2 regions of the Fusibacter sp. QWL-12 genome follow, and region 1 is predicted to be linked to the other one. Evidence: a T-box and tRNA genes for the amino acid it is inferred to sense, from the RefSeq annotation. Region 1 holds a T-box; the other holds one or more tRNA genes.
The links. The T-box of region 1 lies ahead of AC4PID_RS17475 (valine--tRNA ligase). A T-box ahead of a tRNA ligase gene usually reads a tRNA of that ligase, here a tRNA-Val.
Positions count from the first base shown of each region.

Region 2: it has a tRNA-Val gene. The T-box ahead of AC4PID_RS17475 (valine--tRNA ligase) is inferred to sense a tRNA for this amino acid. The anticodon was not compared.

Region 1 covers NZ_CM178745.1:3,649,324-3,657,294, forward strand. Annotated here, with positions in the region: gene cytX (putative hydroxymethylpyrimidine transporter CytX) at 1-328, shown strand, start outside; gene thiM (hydroxyethylthiazole kinase) at 347-1,264, shown strand; gene thiD (bifunctional hydroxymethylpyrimidine kinase/phosphomethylpyrimidine kinase) at 1,276-2,769, shown strand; T-box leader at 2,839-3,085, shown strand; gene AC4PID_RS17475 (valine--tRNA ligase) at 3,305-5,692, shown strand; gene AC4PID_RS17480 (extracellular solute-binding protein) at 5,767-7,236, shown strand; gene AC4PID_RS17485 (sensor histidine kinase) at 7,239-7,971, shown strand, end outside.
Region 2 covers NZ_CM178745.1:787,690-795,660, forward strand. Annotated here, with positions in the region: gene AC4PID_RS04195 (SpoIIE family protein phosphatase) at 1-870, shown strand, start outside; gene AC4PID_RS04200 (ribose-phosphate pyrophosphokinase) at 982-2,133, opposite strand; tRNA gene AC4PID_RS04205 (tRNA-Val) at 2,355-2,430, opposite strand; gene AC4PID_RS04210 (hypothetical protein) at 2,542-3,285, shown strand; gene AC4PID_RS04215 (peptidylprolyl isomerase) at 3,349-4,731, opposite strand; gene AC4PID_RS04220 (MarR family transcriptional regulator) at 5,036-5,215, opposite strand; gene AC4PID_RS04225 (DUF192 domain-containing protein) at 5,321-5,644, opposite strand; gene AC4PID_RS04230 (type II secretion system F family protein) at 5,657-6,568, opposite strand; gene AC4PID_RS04235 (type II secretion system F family protein) at 6,578-7,540, opposite strand; gene AC4PID_RS04240 (TadA family conjugal transfer-associated ATPase) at 7,582-7,971, opposite strand, start outside.

The DNA.
Region 1 (7,971 bases):
AACCGTGGCACTCATCATCTGCGGTATTGGTGCTCTTTTAGCGATTATGATTCCAACCACATACTATGAGAGCTTTCTTTATTTAATTGGATCAGCTTTTGCACCTATGTTTGCCATCTTACTAACGGATTACTTTTTGCTTAAAAGAAGAGGTGGGAGCGATCTTTATAGCATTCAGAACTTGATTCTTTGGGCGTTTGGTGCAGGTCTATATCAGTACTTCTTAAAACTAGATACGCCTATTGGTAACAGTTTGCCGATCATGTTAATTTTAATGGCGATAAAGTTGATAATAAGTCCGATTCAGAATAAAAAGTCTATAAAATAAATTCAAAGGAGATTAATAATGGATCATTCAAATACAAATACAAACTCAGCTCATACGACAATCAACGTAACTAAAGAAAATATATCAGGGGTACAATTGACCGAACTACTTACACCTATGACAAACGTTAGACTTAAGCATCCTTTAGTACACAACATCACCAACTACGTAACCGTAAATGATTGTGCAAACATTCTCTTATCAATAGGCGCTTCGCCAATCATGTCTGACGATCAAGCAGAGGTATCTGAAATTACAAGTATCTGTAACGCGCTGGTCATCAACATTGGGACATTGAATGCAAGAACGATTGCGTCCATGTACCTTGCGGGAAAGACAGCGACAGAGCTAAAGCATCCAATCGTCCTTGATCCAGTAGGTTCAGGTGCATCTAACCTTAGAACAGATACTGCAAGAGGCTTACTAGATGCGTTAAACATCACTGCCATTCGAGGCAACATCTCAGAAGTAAAATCACTCACTGCGTCACATATGAAAACCCAAGGGGTTGATGCCAATGATCTCGATGCAATTTCAGAGGATAATTTGGAACAAAACTTAGCGCTACTTGGTGAGATCGCTAGATCACTTGCAACCATATTAGTTGTAACGGGTAGAATCGATGTGATTACAGATGGTCAGACGGCTTATACCATTAAAAATGGGCATCAGAATATGAAAAATATTACGGGTACTGGTTGTATGCTAAGTAGCGTCTTAGGCGCATTTATCAGTGCAAATCCAGACCAAATGCTCGAGGCAAGTGTTTGTGCCGTGGCGATGATGGGGATTTCAGGGGAAAAAGCAAATGCCTATTGCGAGCAACACAAACTAGGTACATCAAGTATGCGCACACGCTTAATCGACTTAATGGGTACTGAAACCATAGATGCCTTTAAACAAGCCGTCAAAGTCGAAAAATACACCTTAGATTAAGGACAACACTCATGGAAAATTCAAATTTATCCAAACTATGGGCACACAAAAAATACACGCTCTATCTGGTAACAGACGACCGTTGGAGCGATCAGTATCCTCTGACGGATCAAGTGGAAGCAGCAATCAAAGGCGGCGTCACACTGGTTCAACTAAGAGAAAAAAATCTCAGTACAACTGACTTCATTGAGAAAGCTAAATCGATTAAAGCCATCACAGACCGATATCATGTACCACTCATCATCAACGATAACCTTGAGGTCGCCATAGCAGTGTCAGCAGAAGGCATCCACGTCGGACAAAGTGATGTCTCCTGTAAAGAGATTAAAGATAAACTCAAAGCACCTATGTTAATCGGTGTTTCGGTGACAACCGTAGCAGAAGCCATAAAAGCCTATGAAGAGGGTGCTGACTATCTTGGCGTAGGAGCGGTTTTCCCAACGGGTACAAAACTGGATGCAGATTATGTTTCTCACGATATGATCAAACAGATCACAAGTGCTGTGCCCATACCAGTGGTCGGTATCGGCGGCATCTCTGAAAGGACTCTACCTAAACTTAGGGGAACGGGTCTTTGCGGGGTCTCTTTAGTATCGGCGATCTTGGACAAGGCATCACCGGAGGCGATTCAAACGATTTCAAAAGTTCTCTATGATCAAACCTGTGAAACATTAGAATTGACAACGCCAAAGCTGGATACGGTGATGACCATTGCGGGATCAGATTCAAGTGGCGGTGCGGGGATTCAAGCAGATTTAAAAACGTTCACCGCACTTGGCAAATACGGTATGAGCGTTTTAACGGCTCTTACCGCACAGAACACAACAGGAGTCACAGGAATTTTCCCAGTAAGTGCGGAATTTGTTAAAGCACAGCTCATCGCAAACCTTTCAGATATACCACCTAAAGCCATCAAGATAGGCATGGTCAATAACATCGAGGTGATTGAGACGTTGGCGCATACGCTTAAGGATTACCCTGAAATACCTATTGTGCTCGATCCGGTTATGGTTGCAACATCAGGAAGTCGCTTGATCGATGAAGAGGCGCTTTCTGTGTTAAAATACAATCTGATGCCAATGGCACATCTCATAACGCCTAATCTACACGAAGCGGCACTATTGGCTGATATGTCAATTGAAGATGAAGCGGATATGATCACAGCGGTTGCACACATCCGAGAATTTTATAATGGGCATATCCTCATAAAGGGCGGACACCTAGGTCATGTTTCAGATGATTTACTGGTAGAAGCCTCAAGCGATGGCGACCGCTATCACTGGTTCACACAGCCAAGAGTAACGACAGAAAATACACACGGAACAGGCTGTACATTGTCTTCTGCCATTTCTTGCGCACTCTCAGAAACCGCTGACATCCGCATGGCAGTCACTTTTGCAAAGGACTATATCACAGGTGCGTTATATTCTGGTTTGGACTTAGGCTTTGGCAGTGGACCACTGAATCACATGTGGGCGACGCCTTTCAAATTTTTTAATAACTAAGGTCAAATTTTTTAATTTTAGAATTGACTTTTTAAAAAGAGAAGCGTATAGTTACTTTAACAAACACATCGAAAAGCTTTGACGAGGAGGAGTACAGTTCATACGTAGCTTTAGAGAGAAGGCGGTTGGTGAAAGCCTTTGCGACAGTGATCTGGAAGTAGCCTTTGAGCTTTGGTTTGAAAGATGCCTTGCATCAAGTAGACGCCAACGGATTTCCACCGTTACAAGGAAGCTATATCGGCATTTGCCCGTATAGATAAAGTGCAGAGTTTTCTCTGAATTTAGGTGGTACCACGGACGCAAGCCCGCCCTAAGCATTATGCTTAGGCGGGCTTTTTTATTTAGCCACAATCTCGCTTGTGGTAAAATCTGAAGGCTCGATGCCTGAAGATTTTTATTTGTCAGAAAAGATTTTTCTTTAGACACAATCTCACAGATGAGTTAAGTTTGTGAGTTCGATAAAATACCGCGTTCGCAGGTCAATCTCATTTACAATCAACTTTTTGATGTCGTTTTAAATCCTAAGGAGGCAACTATGAAAAAGAAATACGACTTTAGAGAAATCGAACCTCAAATGCAGACCCTTTGGTCAGAAGAAGCCCTTTACTCATTTGACGAAACATCAGAAAAGCCCTTATACAGCATCGACACACCACCGCCAACCGTAAGTGGTAGCCTGCACATCGGTCATATCTTTTCCTACACACAGGCTGAAATCATCGCGCGTTTTAGACGCATGACGGGCTATAACGTTTTTTATCCATTTGGATTTGATGACAATGGGTTGCCTACGGAACGACTTGTTGAAAAATCACTCGGCATCCGTGCAACGGATCTCTCTAGGACTGAATTTATCCAAAAATGTCTTGAGACCACACAGTCCTATGAGGCTGAGTTTATGTCACTCTGGCAATCGCTTGGCTTTTCCTGTGACTGGTCACTGGCTTACCAGACGATTGGCCCAAAAGCTCAGAAAATCAGCCAAGCCTCTTTTATAGAGCTCTATCACAAAGGGAAAGCATATGCTAAAACGGCACCGGTTCTATGGTGTACCGAATGTCAAACCTCAGTTGCACAAGCTGAGATCAACACAGAAACCCACGATTCACTCTTTCACAAGATCCACTTTAAAACCGATCATCCCAATTTCCCAACACTTGAGATCGCAACTACAAGACCTGAGCTTTTAAATGGCTGTATCGCACTCTTTATTCATCCTGAGGACGAACGTGCCGAAGCTTTAAAGGGACATCACGCCATCGTTCCGCTCTTTGAATATCCCATCCCAATTCTACTAGAAGAAACGGTAGAAAAAGAGAAGGGCACTGGCATCGTTATGTGTGCAACATATGGTGATCTTACCGATACGCAGTGGCAGGAAAAGCATCAACTGCCATATCGAGATGCCATAACTTCAGATGGAAAAATTGCGATGACCACGCCATTCATCGGTGGCTTAACCATTAGAAAAGCACGAATAACCATCATAGAACTTTTAAATGACGCAGGTCAATTATCAAAGAGTGAGCCTATATCACATACCATTGGCACACATGAAAGATGCGGCACGCCAATTGAGTATCTACCTTCTAATCAGTGGTACATTGACATCTTAACCGATAAAGAACGCTATCTAAAGGCTGCCGATGAGATCAACTGGTATCCGGAGACCATGAAGGGCAGATATATCCATTGGGTAACCAATCTCAAATGGGATTGGTGCATCTCTAGACAGCGGTTTTTCGGTGTTCCCATCCCGATTTGGTACTGCAAATCATGTGGCGCAACACATGCTGCTGATGAACAGGCTTTGCCAGTTAACCCCTTAGAAACCAGTCCTTCAAAGCCTTGTCACTGTGGGTGCAACGACTTTATCCCTGAAACGGCAGTATTGGACACTTGGGCGACGTCTTCTATGACGCCTTTTATCAACACGCAGCAGCTACCGATGAGCATGCATACACAAGCGCATGAAATCATAAGAACATGGGCATTTTATTCCATCGTTAAAAGCATTTATCATACTGGAGAAATTCCTTGGAAGGACCTTATGATCTGTGGGTTCGTACTTGCGAAAAAAGGGGAGAAGATTTCTAAATCAAAAAGCAATACCTCACTTGAGCCCTTTGAACTAATACAATCAGAATCTGCTGATGCGCTAAGATACTGGGTTGCTTCTGCCAAACTAGGGACAGATACTTTCTTTGATAGAGACGACCTCGGCAGCGCAAAGCGCACCCTTAATAAACTCTATAATGCGGCGAATTTTTCTCTAATGCATCTTGAAGCAAATGAAGATCTCTACAGCCACACAGACTTGTCAGATTTACTGCCACAAGACAAGTGGTTACTCATCAAGCTTGAAAACACCATGCTTGAGGCAAAAGCTGCACTTGATCAGTACGAGATTGGGCTTGCAAGACACCATATCGATCGTTTCTTTTGGAGCGATTTCTGTGACGATTATCTTGAACTGGCTAAAGAGCGCATCTATCAGCCTGAAAAACATGGCAAAAAAGAACAGGGCTCTGCGCTTAAAACCATCTATCATGCACTCTTAGGTATATTAAAGCTCTACGCACCTTATATACCACATATGACAGAGTCGATCTACCAATCTTATTATATAAATTATGAAAAAGAGAAGTCGATCCATATCCTGCAGTGGGATAGCATTGAAACCGGGTGGTTTAAAGCTGTTATGTTGGAAAATAGTATGTTTGAAAAATACCTCGACTTTGGCGACCAAATCAAGCAAGCACTTTCGGAGGCGAGACGCTATAAGTCTGAAAATAATCTCTCGCAAAAAAGTGAGATGCCGCTTCTTACGATTACGGGAACTGCGCCTTATAAACACTGGTTTGAAGCGAGTTTAAACGATTTATACGCTTGTACTCACGCTTTAAAAATCGAATTATTATAAAATTGTCACCATTTAAAAACTGTGGTACGATAAACGGTGAAAATTCTATCTAGTATTTTGGAGGGATCGGGATTATGAAAAAAACGTTTATCGTACTGATGCTAATCGTCGTCGTACTTGTCGGCGTGCTTATAAATCAAAGACACATCATGACGCAGGATAAGACGGAGACAGTATTGCCACACACCACGGTTTCACTTGAGGGAACCTCGCTTGAAAACTTTGTTTTTCCTAAGGATTTCGATCTTAGGAAGTATGAAGGAATCACTTTAAATTTCATCGTTGAAAATAATCTAGGCGCGAACGTTCTCTCGCTTGAAACCGAGGAGTTTACAAAGCTCACAGGAATCAATATCAAGATTAGACCGACAGATTACGATACCTTTATACAAAAAATCAACCTCGATTTCATCTCTAAGGCGGGGGATTACCAATTGATTTATTCAGATCCTTATCAGACGCTCAACCGTTTTCATAACGATTTAGAACCACTGGAGAACTTTATTCAGAATCCGGATCTGCCATCGCTTCAGGTTGAACTAGATGACTTTTTTGAAAATCAGCTTAAAGTCTGCTCTTATTTTGAAAGCTCAGATCATCTGTACGCGATTCCCTTTGACTCTACGACGATGATTCTTTACTATCGCAAAGACGTCTTCAATGACTTTAAAACCCAATTTTATAATAGCATGGGCTATGATTGGACGCCTGGAGGTCCTGATTTTACATGGGACAGATATATAGAAATAGCGAAATGGATCGACACCTATGTGCCCAATGAGATCGTAAAATACGGTAGTGGTCAGATGGCACAAGCGCACAACGCCATCTTTTGTGAGTTTTCAAATATCCTAGCCTCTAATGGTGGCGATTACTTTAGAGACGACAACATTAGTACCTATGGCTTATCCAGCTTCTATAAGATAGACGTTATGAGCGACGCCTTTATAAAATCGCTTTATGATTATAAAAACGTCATAGCTGCAGCGGCACCGGATAGCGTGAACTGGAACTGGGAAGACTCTGCAGATGCTTTTTATAGAGGCGAAATCGCAATGATGGTGAACTGGGATGAAAACTATGCCACACTTAACGCCTCTAATAACTTTAGGGTAAGAAACAATGTGGGCACAGCGATCTTACCTTACGGTACTGAAAGAAGCGCCAACATCTTTGGAGGTTCGGGCATCGGTATCAACCGATATGCGTCTCAGGAAGAGAAGGAAGCCGCATGGTTCTTTATCGCATGGGCAACCTCTAAAGAAATGCAGCTTCGCATCCTAACTGAACCCACTGGTGGCGCACTACCGACGATAAAATCTGCATATGACGCTATTGATCCTGAATTTAGAGCCACTCATCCACAAATTGATACGGTTTTAGAAGCGTGGCAGCCTGAAAATATATACCTCAGACCGAAGCTAGCCAACTTTTATCCTATAGAGCAGGCGATTATAGAAGCCCTGCACAATATGGTAACTGAGGATTTAAAGCCTGAGGATGTCGCACTTGAGCTCTATAAAAAAATCAACGAGGAGAGATGACCATGAAACGGTTAAAATTTTACAACAGACTGAGATTTCAGCTTGTGGTCATCGTCATCTTCTTTATCATCATACCGATCGTTTGGCTATTTATGCTGTTATCCAACACCATCAAAGATACCTTTAATGAAAAATACAGCACCGTTGCACAGCAATCCATAGCAGAAACAGGGGATAAAATCAATTTCCTCTTAAGCGATATTGTAGACTATACGACGACCATTCTTTCTAACAGAACCTTTTTAGAAATGGTATCCAACACAAAAACACCGGATAGCGATATCAATGAGCTGCTTCGAGGCTTTTTAGCTTCAAGAAGTGACATCGACGGGATTTCTCTTATTAATGCTAAAAGCACTTATGCCATCGGTACAAATAAAACCACACCGCTGATTTCCATCCAGCAAATGTCCAGTGAGCATCACGACAGTAGGCCGATTTGGCTCTCAACGGTAAAGCAGAACATTAAGATTCTGTCTGGTATATCGACACGATATTACTTTTCTGTGGTAAGAAACATCATAGATTTCAATACGCTTGAGTCCTACGGTACGTTTGTGGTCGATATAGAAGAGGTCCTGCTGGAGCAAGCATATACGAATTTAGACGCAGATGGTGGTGAGGTGTTTATCATCGACCAAACGGGCACCATCGTTTCACATCCAGACAAATCCTTAATTGGTACCTCTATTTCAGAGATGCCTTACTTTGTTGAACTGATGTCTGAGTATAACC
Region 2 (7,971 bases), 1.1 Mb from region 1:
ACAATCACTTCTGGACACGTTTGGGAAGGTATATTTATTAACAAAAGTAGAAATGGCAATATTTTCTATGAAGAAGCAACCATCACACCGATCGTCAATTCTCATGATATGATCGAGAAATTCCTTAAAATCGGTCGCAACATTACCCGTGAAAAAATGTTACTTGAAGAGCTATCAAAGGAAATCAAAGTTGCAAAAAAAGTACTTTCCTCATTTTTACCAAATGAGTATGTCGACGAGTCCATAACTTTTGAGTTTCAGCTTAAGGAGTTCAACGAAATTGGAGGCGACTTCATTTATTTTAAAAAAATAGATGAAAAAAGATATCTTAATGCCATTATAGATGTTATGGGTCACGGCGTTTCATCTGCTCTCGTTGCATTGGTTGTAACTCAGATGTTTGATGATTTAATGGCTTATTTGCCCATTGCAGATACCTTAAGGGAAATCAACAATGTTTTATGTGATTTAAACAGTGATGATATAGATAGCAATAAGTATGTCACGGGTATATTCATGGATATTGATTTGAACTCAGAGACCATAACCTATGTGAATATGGGACATCCCGATGCTCTCTTCTGTTATGAAGATGAAAGCATCGTTTCTCTTACCTCTAACAACATTATCCTTGGCATTCTCAACATCGATAATATTAACACCATTACCATTGATATTCATAAATTAAAGCGCATCCTAACCTACACTGACGGTCTATACGAGAACGATAGCCTTGCTTTAGACAATGCTGTTCAAGTATTGATGAAGCATTTATCAAAAAGTAAAACACCTTCAGAAATATTCGAACTTTTTTCTGAACATATGGAAATTAAAGATGATTCGACCATTAGCGTCATCGAATTGCTATAATAATAAAAGGTTTTAAACATTCAAGAGAGAATGCTTAAAACCTTTTTTATTTTACAATTGCTTGTATTTCAAAAGATGATTTGGTTGATCAGTGCTTATATGCTTGGAGCTTTATTTTAAATTCTTAGCATAATTTAGAAGTTCATTGATACTTCTACGATTGTCGATTAGATCGCTTATGGATTGATCAAAATTCAATCGATTGACAACTCTTGCGATAAACTCCGACATATCTACTTCAGAAAACCAAGGTGCTTGCCTTGCTGCTTCTGGTACATAAGATAAATTGGTCGTATATAAACGATCGATCAGACCTGCTTCATAAAATCGATTAAATTTATCTATGCCTTCAGTAAACAAAGCGTATGTTGTTGCAACAAAAATTTTACCAGCCTCACGCTTTTTCAACTCTTCTACAATATCAAAAACAGATTCACCAGATGCAATCATGTCATCTACAATTAAAATATTGCAATCTTTCACATCTTTTCCGATATACTCATGCTGTACAATTGGGTTTTTACCTTTGACAACTTTACTATGATCACGCCTTTTATAGAATAGGCCTATATCAAAGCCGAGCACACTAGAGTAATAAACCGCTCTGTCCATTGCGCCTGTGTCTGGACTGATCAAAAGCATCTTAGAAGGCTCTTTAAAGAGGTCTCTCTCATCTGAAATAAACCTTTTTACAATATCTAAGGTAGGATATAAATTTTCAAAAGAAATCAAAGGGACTGCATTTTGAATCGTAGGATCATGTGCATCAAATGTCAAAATATCATCGACACCAAGTTTTTCCAGTTCTTGAAGTGCCATTGCACAATCTAAAGACTCTCTACCCTTTCTGCTGTGTTGTCTAGAAGAATAAAGCAAAGGCATAATCAGAGTAATTCTTCGAGCCTTACCAGCCATTGCAGACAATACCCTCTTCACATCCTGTAAATGATCGTCTGGGCTTTTCCGGTTTACATAGCCGAACATCGTATAAGTAATGTTATAATTTCCTATATCGGTAACGATATAGATGTCCTTTCCTCTTACCGATTCTTCTAAAAACACCTTACCTTCACCATTCGAAAAACGGACCTCTTTTTTATTGATGATGAAACTATCTGGTAGTTCTAAGCCCTCATCTAAAAACGGTCTTCTCATTTCGAGTAAATGATCGTCAATCCATTTACCAATGGTTTCACAGTTTTCCATGACGATTAAACCCAACTCTCCAAAAGGAGAATGCTTTAAATAAACCTCGTTTCTCATGCCCACACCACCTTATAGATTAATTACGATTCATTTTTACCCATACTTTCTCTCTAAATTCAACTTATCATAAAAATCCATAGCTAAGCAACCTTTATCCCTATAAAAGATAAACTTTATATCATTTTTATAAAGTAAACTTGTAACTATTTTCACCACTCATGTAAGATGACTTTATTGCCAAATATAAAAAAGCTAAGAACGATTCGTTCTTAGCTTAATGGTGCGGGATAGAGGACTCGAACCTCTGGCTTTTTCCACGTCAAGGAAACACTCTACCAACTGAGTTAATCTCGCATGTTACCCTGCTATTATGACATAATTTCAACCACTAGACAAGTCTAAATTGTCATTTAATTATAATATTAGCTGATTCGACTGGTGGTATAATTATAACGAGGTGATATTATGAAAAAACGTGTTATTACTATTGGCATATTTATACTAACTACACTATTAATCTCTGTAGGCTGTCAAAATGAAACTTCTTCAACCGATGAGATTACGACTACTGCACCTGAAACAACCGTTGCTTCAACCAATAATGAATTACAAGAACAACTTGAGATTGCAAACCAAACCATAACCGATCTCAACGAACAAATCACTTTGTTGCAAGATCAGCTTAACTCACCACAGACCAGCACCATTTCAAATACAGTTCTTTTATCCGCGCTTGATGTGGTTCAAGCACTAAAAGATCAAGATATGAGTCTATTAGCAAGTTATGTTCATGCCACTCAAGGTGTAAGATTTACCCCTTATGGATATGTGGATACGGTTAATGATCTCAGCTTTTCATCCACAGCAATTGCAACTCTAATGCAAGATAATTCGCTTTACACTTGGGGGTCATATGATGGCTCTGGTGATCCAATTACTAAAACGTATTCTGATTATTATTCTGAATTTGTATATGATGAAGACTACATTTCGCCACATGTGATCGGCATAAACACCGTTATTGGTACTGGGAATTCAATCAATAACATTGCAAGTGTCTATCCAAGTGCAACCTTTGTTGAGTTCCACTTCACTGGGTTTGATCCACAATATGGTGGCATTGATTGGTCAAGTTTGATTCTGGTTTTTGAACCAGTTGGTTCAGATTGGAAGCTGATAGGTATTGTTCATAACCAATGGACCATTTAATTAAAGCAAGAGCAGTTTTCTCCTTAATGGAAAAAACTGCTCTTTCATTTTGTTCGTTTATAATTATTCTACAATGTCATTTAACTTTTCTGTTTCAACAGTAATAGGGAATTGCTGTTGTAATGCTGAATAGTCAGCACTGTAAGCAACTTGTTTCATACTGCTGATAACTTCGTTTTGCCATTGATCATAGCCTTTTCCTTCGAAGTACATAATGTGATAACCATAATCGGTTTGAACAATTCCTGTATCACCAACAACTCTTGATGGATCAAATATCCAATCGTTAAAGGTTTGAACCATATCGCCTTCAGCGACATTTTCGTATAATCCACCCGTTGCGCTTGAACCTTGATCTTCAGTGTATTGTTTTGCAAGCTCACCAAAGCTCTCTGCTGTTGCATCTCCTGCTTTCCATTCATCAAGTACTTTTTCAGCAAATGCTTTTGCTTCTTCATCAGAGCCATACGTGTCAGCAGTCAATAGGATATGTCTTACATTTACTGTAGCAGCTTCATGACGATATGGCAATTGAGTTAAAAGATACACTGTATAAACATGGTTCTCAGTATTTCTAGTTACAAGTGTTTGATTGAGCGCAGCATCCGCAGCAAATCCCCACTCACTTACCTCATCGCCTTGTGTATAGAACATATCACTTGCTTCAATTTTTGTCATCTCAGCTTCAACATCTAAAGAGCCATCTTCATTAATGCCATTAATATAGTTTTCTACATAAGCTTTATAAGCTTCAGGTGATGTTACTGCTGCTAACTCATCCGCACTTTTTTCAGCAGCTTCAGCAGTAATGCCTTTATCGGTGTCCTCTGCAAATGAGTATACTAAATAATCGATATACTCGAATTCATTTTGATTATTAGTATAATGTTCTTGAATTTGATCCGTTGTAAACTCGTATGAATTTTCGATATCTGAGTATACTTTGTAAGCAAGTGTGCTTTTTTCGAGGAAGCTTTTATATTCATCACTCGTCATTGATGCACCAAACGTATCATTAAAGAACGCCTCTACCGTATCAAAACCAGCTTCTTTTGCTGAATTTAATACTGCATCTAGTTCTTCTTGAATTTGGTTCATATCTGATTCATCCAGTTCGATGCCACGATCTTTTGCTGCTTCTGAAAAGATTAAGAAATCCTTCGCATAGCTAACAGCTTGTTCCATCATATAGTCAAACCACGATGTACCATCCATGTACTCCTGATCTTTCAAAGACTTAGTTGTATCAACGCCTAAATATGATAAATAAGATGCGCTCTGGCTATATACGTAGTTGTATAAATAAGCCATTTCATTTTTTGTGAACCCATAGTCTTTAGAATAGACATAAAATGAGTTATCTCCAGTATTGGTATCGCTTTTTGAACATGCAGCAAGACCGAATACCATAAGTAAAGAGAGTAGTATCGCGATTGTTTTTTTCATGTCAGTCGTTCCCTTCATTAATATTTCTGCACAAGATGCCAATAGTGTAATCCTTTTAGCTTAAAATAACCTTAAATGTACTTAGGCAATTCATTAATGGAATCTTCACAGTTTCTTTTCAAATGCTTACATTATGTTGATATTGACTTAACATTCTAAGAATATACTAAACACATAAAGAACGTCAAGCAAACTTTCTCATTTAGATAAATCCCCCACTAATATGAAAAAAGCAAGTATCTCCCCCGATACATGCTTTTTTTATTTTTATGAATATAATGAAAAAAAATAGAAGCACAAGCTTCTATTTCTTAAACTCCCAATAGCATCTCTTCGGTGAAACAATAACTTCTTCCTCTTTCATCTTCTTCATGATCTTATCGACTTCTTTTCGATCTACGCCCGTTTCCTCAGAAACTTTACCTGCATTTACAGGTTCTTTAAGTGCTTTAAAATAATCAAGTACAATCGTATAATTTTCCACTTATACCTCCTATTGATAACTCAAGTTCTATAAAGGTATTTTATCACAGCCACAGTTCAAAAGCTATGTGCTTACACGATCGTAATGTGCAAATTATTACGCCCTCTAATCGTGTTTCTCGAAACGTATACATTCGTTTAACTCAACCGAAGACAACAATGGTGAGGCAGCCTCAACGACTTTAACACAGTCTGGTACAGTGGGAATGATTTTTCTTCTTTTAAGTCCCCTGAGAATTTTAATCACTCGATCTTCCTCATCAAGAAACAGAACGTCTATGTCAAATTTCATATTAAAGGTATGAATGCTGTTGCAATCATCAAGAATTAAAACCTCTTTTATTGTCGGTCTTTCTGTAAACATATACCCTCTGAGTCTTTTCATAAAAGTATTCGCATTTATAATTCTCTGTACTTTTATTATTTTCATTATGAGCACCTCTTACTTGAACATTTCAATAATTTGAATCACTGCAGGGCCAAGGATAATAACGAAAATTGCAGGAAAGATGAAAATCATCATAGGAAATAAAATCTTAATTGGAGCTTTCATAGCTTTTTCTTTAGCAGCCTGTTTTCTCTTCTCTCTTAATTGTGCGCCTTCAATTCTTAATACTTTACCTAAGCTAACACCCAGTTCATCCGCTTGAATTAATGCATTTACCAACACAGATAAATCTCTGACATCGCAACGACTAGCCATGTTTCTAAGTGCATTTTTTTTATCAATTCCCATTCGCATTTCCTTTAAAGTTTTTGCAAATTCTTCAGAAAGTGGACCTGGAATGGTTAATACGATTCTACCAATTGCACCATCAAGTGATAATCCCGCCTCTACGCTTACAGTAATTAAGTCTAAGGTATAAGGTAGCGCTTTAACAATTGAACTACTTCGCTTTTCTACTGCTGCTCTCGTAGTAAAACGATAAATGATTTGAGTGAATCCAATCACCCAAAATGCAATGACAAAAATACCTGCTGCAGGTACATGAATCAGACTTAATAACAAACACACACTCAATGTAAGTACCAACGTCGTCAACCATCTTCTAGCAATAATTCTTTCATAAGAAGATGTCTTAAGAAATCCTGCACGCTCGAAAAGAGCTTTTCTTTGTTTGGTAATAGAATCTGGGGATAAAGCCATAACGCGGCGACCTAAGTTTGTAAACATAGGAACAATTACGCGTTCACCAAATGCACGATTATCCACTTCGACATTTGCTTTATCAATCCCTTCAATATAGGTCATTCTATTTTCAATTTTACGTTTAGATGCCGTCATCCGATTAATAATTGAATTGAACATTAAAAGGATTGCTATAAAAATCAAAAAAGTTGCAATATATAGCATGTTAACCTCCTAGTATTCAATATTAATAATTTTACGGATAAATAACCATCCCATAAACTGACTAAACATCGCGGTTCCAAGCATAATCCTTCCAGGTAAGGTCACAAACAAAGTTTCTATATATGCATTATCAAAGAGGTAAATGACGACGCCAAGAAAAACAGGCATTACCATGATGATTAATCCAGAGAGTTTCCCCTGTGCAGTAAGTGTTTTAACTTCATTCTTAATACGTTGCCTTTCTCGGATTGTCTCTGCAATATTTTCAATGATCTCAGATAAGTTACCACCAACATCCTTCTGTATTAAAATAGCATTAATAATGAGCTGTAAATCTTCAGAGCTAATACGATCATATAAATTATTTAAGCCATCCTCAAGTGGTATTCCAAGGCTTAACTCTTTTAATAAAATCTTGAACTCCGTAGAAAATGGTGGTTGCGTTTCTTCAGCTGCCACTGCTAAGGATTGTAAAAATGAATAACCTGCTTTTAAGGCATTAGATATCATTACCAAGCCTTCATTCAGTTGCATATCAAACGCTTTCACTCTTTTGGAAATCTTAGCGTTAACGATCAAGTTTGGTATCGTATAAATAATCACTAGGCATATTAAAAATATTAAAAAATTACGTGTGATGGCAAACACAAAAAAACCAACACTCACCAATCCCATGAACTTTACTACAACAAATTCTTCATAGGTCATTGAAAAATTAGCTTGATTGTATTTTTTAGCAGCTTTACTAATCGTTCTCTTTTTAGATGAAGATTGTGTTAATAGGCTTGCAATTTTACTAATCGGCCCACGTTTGACTTCATTAGCGATTCTTGCGTCTACTTCTCTTTCTATTGACTCATCATATTCAGTTAATTTATCTATGACTCTGATCTTTTTCGTTCTCAATGAGAATGATATTCCAGCAAAGAGAATACTAAAAAAAATCATAACCACGCCAATCATTAACATCATAAAATCACCACCAATCGCCCTTCAGTCTAAAATAACTCAACTTATAAATTATTAAAAATAGAATTGTTAATATGGATACCATGTTCTCTAAGCTCTTTCAAGCAGGTTGGCATAATCCCAGTGAATACAAAATCCCCTATGACCTGGCCACGTGCGTCAACACCCTTTTGATCAAATTTAAATATATCTTGAAGAATGATTACATCGCCTTCCATTCCAAGCACCTCTGTAATGTGGGTTATTTTTCTACTCCCATTGACGAGTCTTGATTGTTGTACGATTAGATTAACCGCTGATGAAATTTGATCCCTAATCGCTTTAATTGGAAGATTCATCCCTGACATTAATACCATTGTTTCAAGTCTGGACAGCATATCTCTTGGTGAGTTGGCATGACCTGTAGTAAGCGAGCCATCATGACCTGTGTTCAT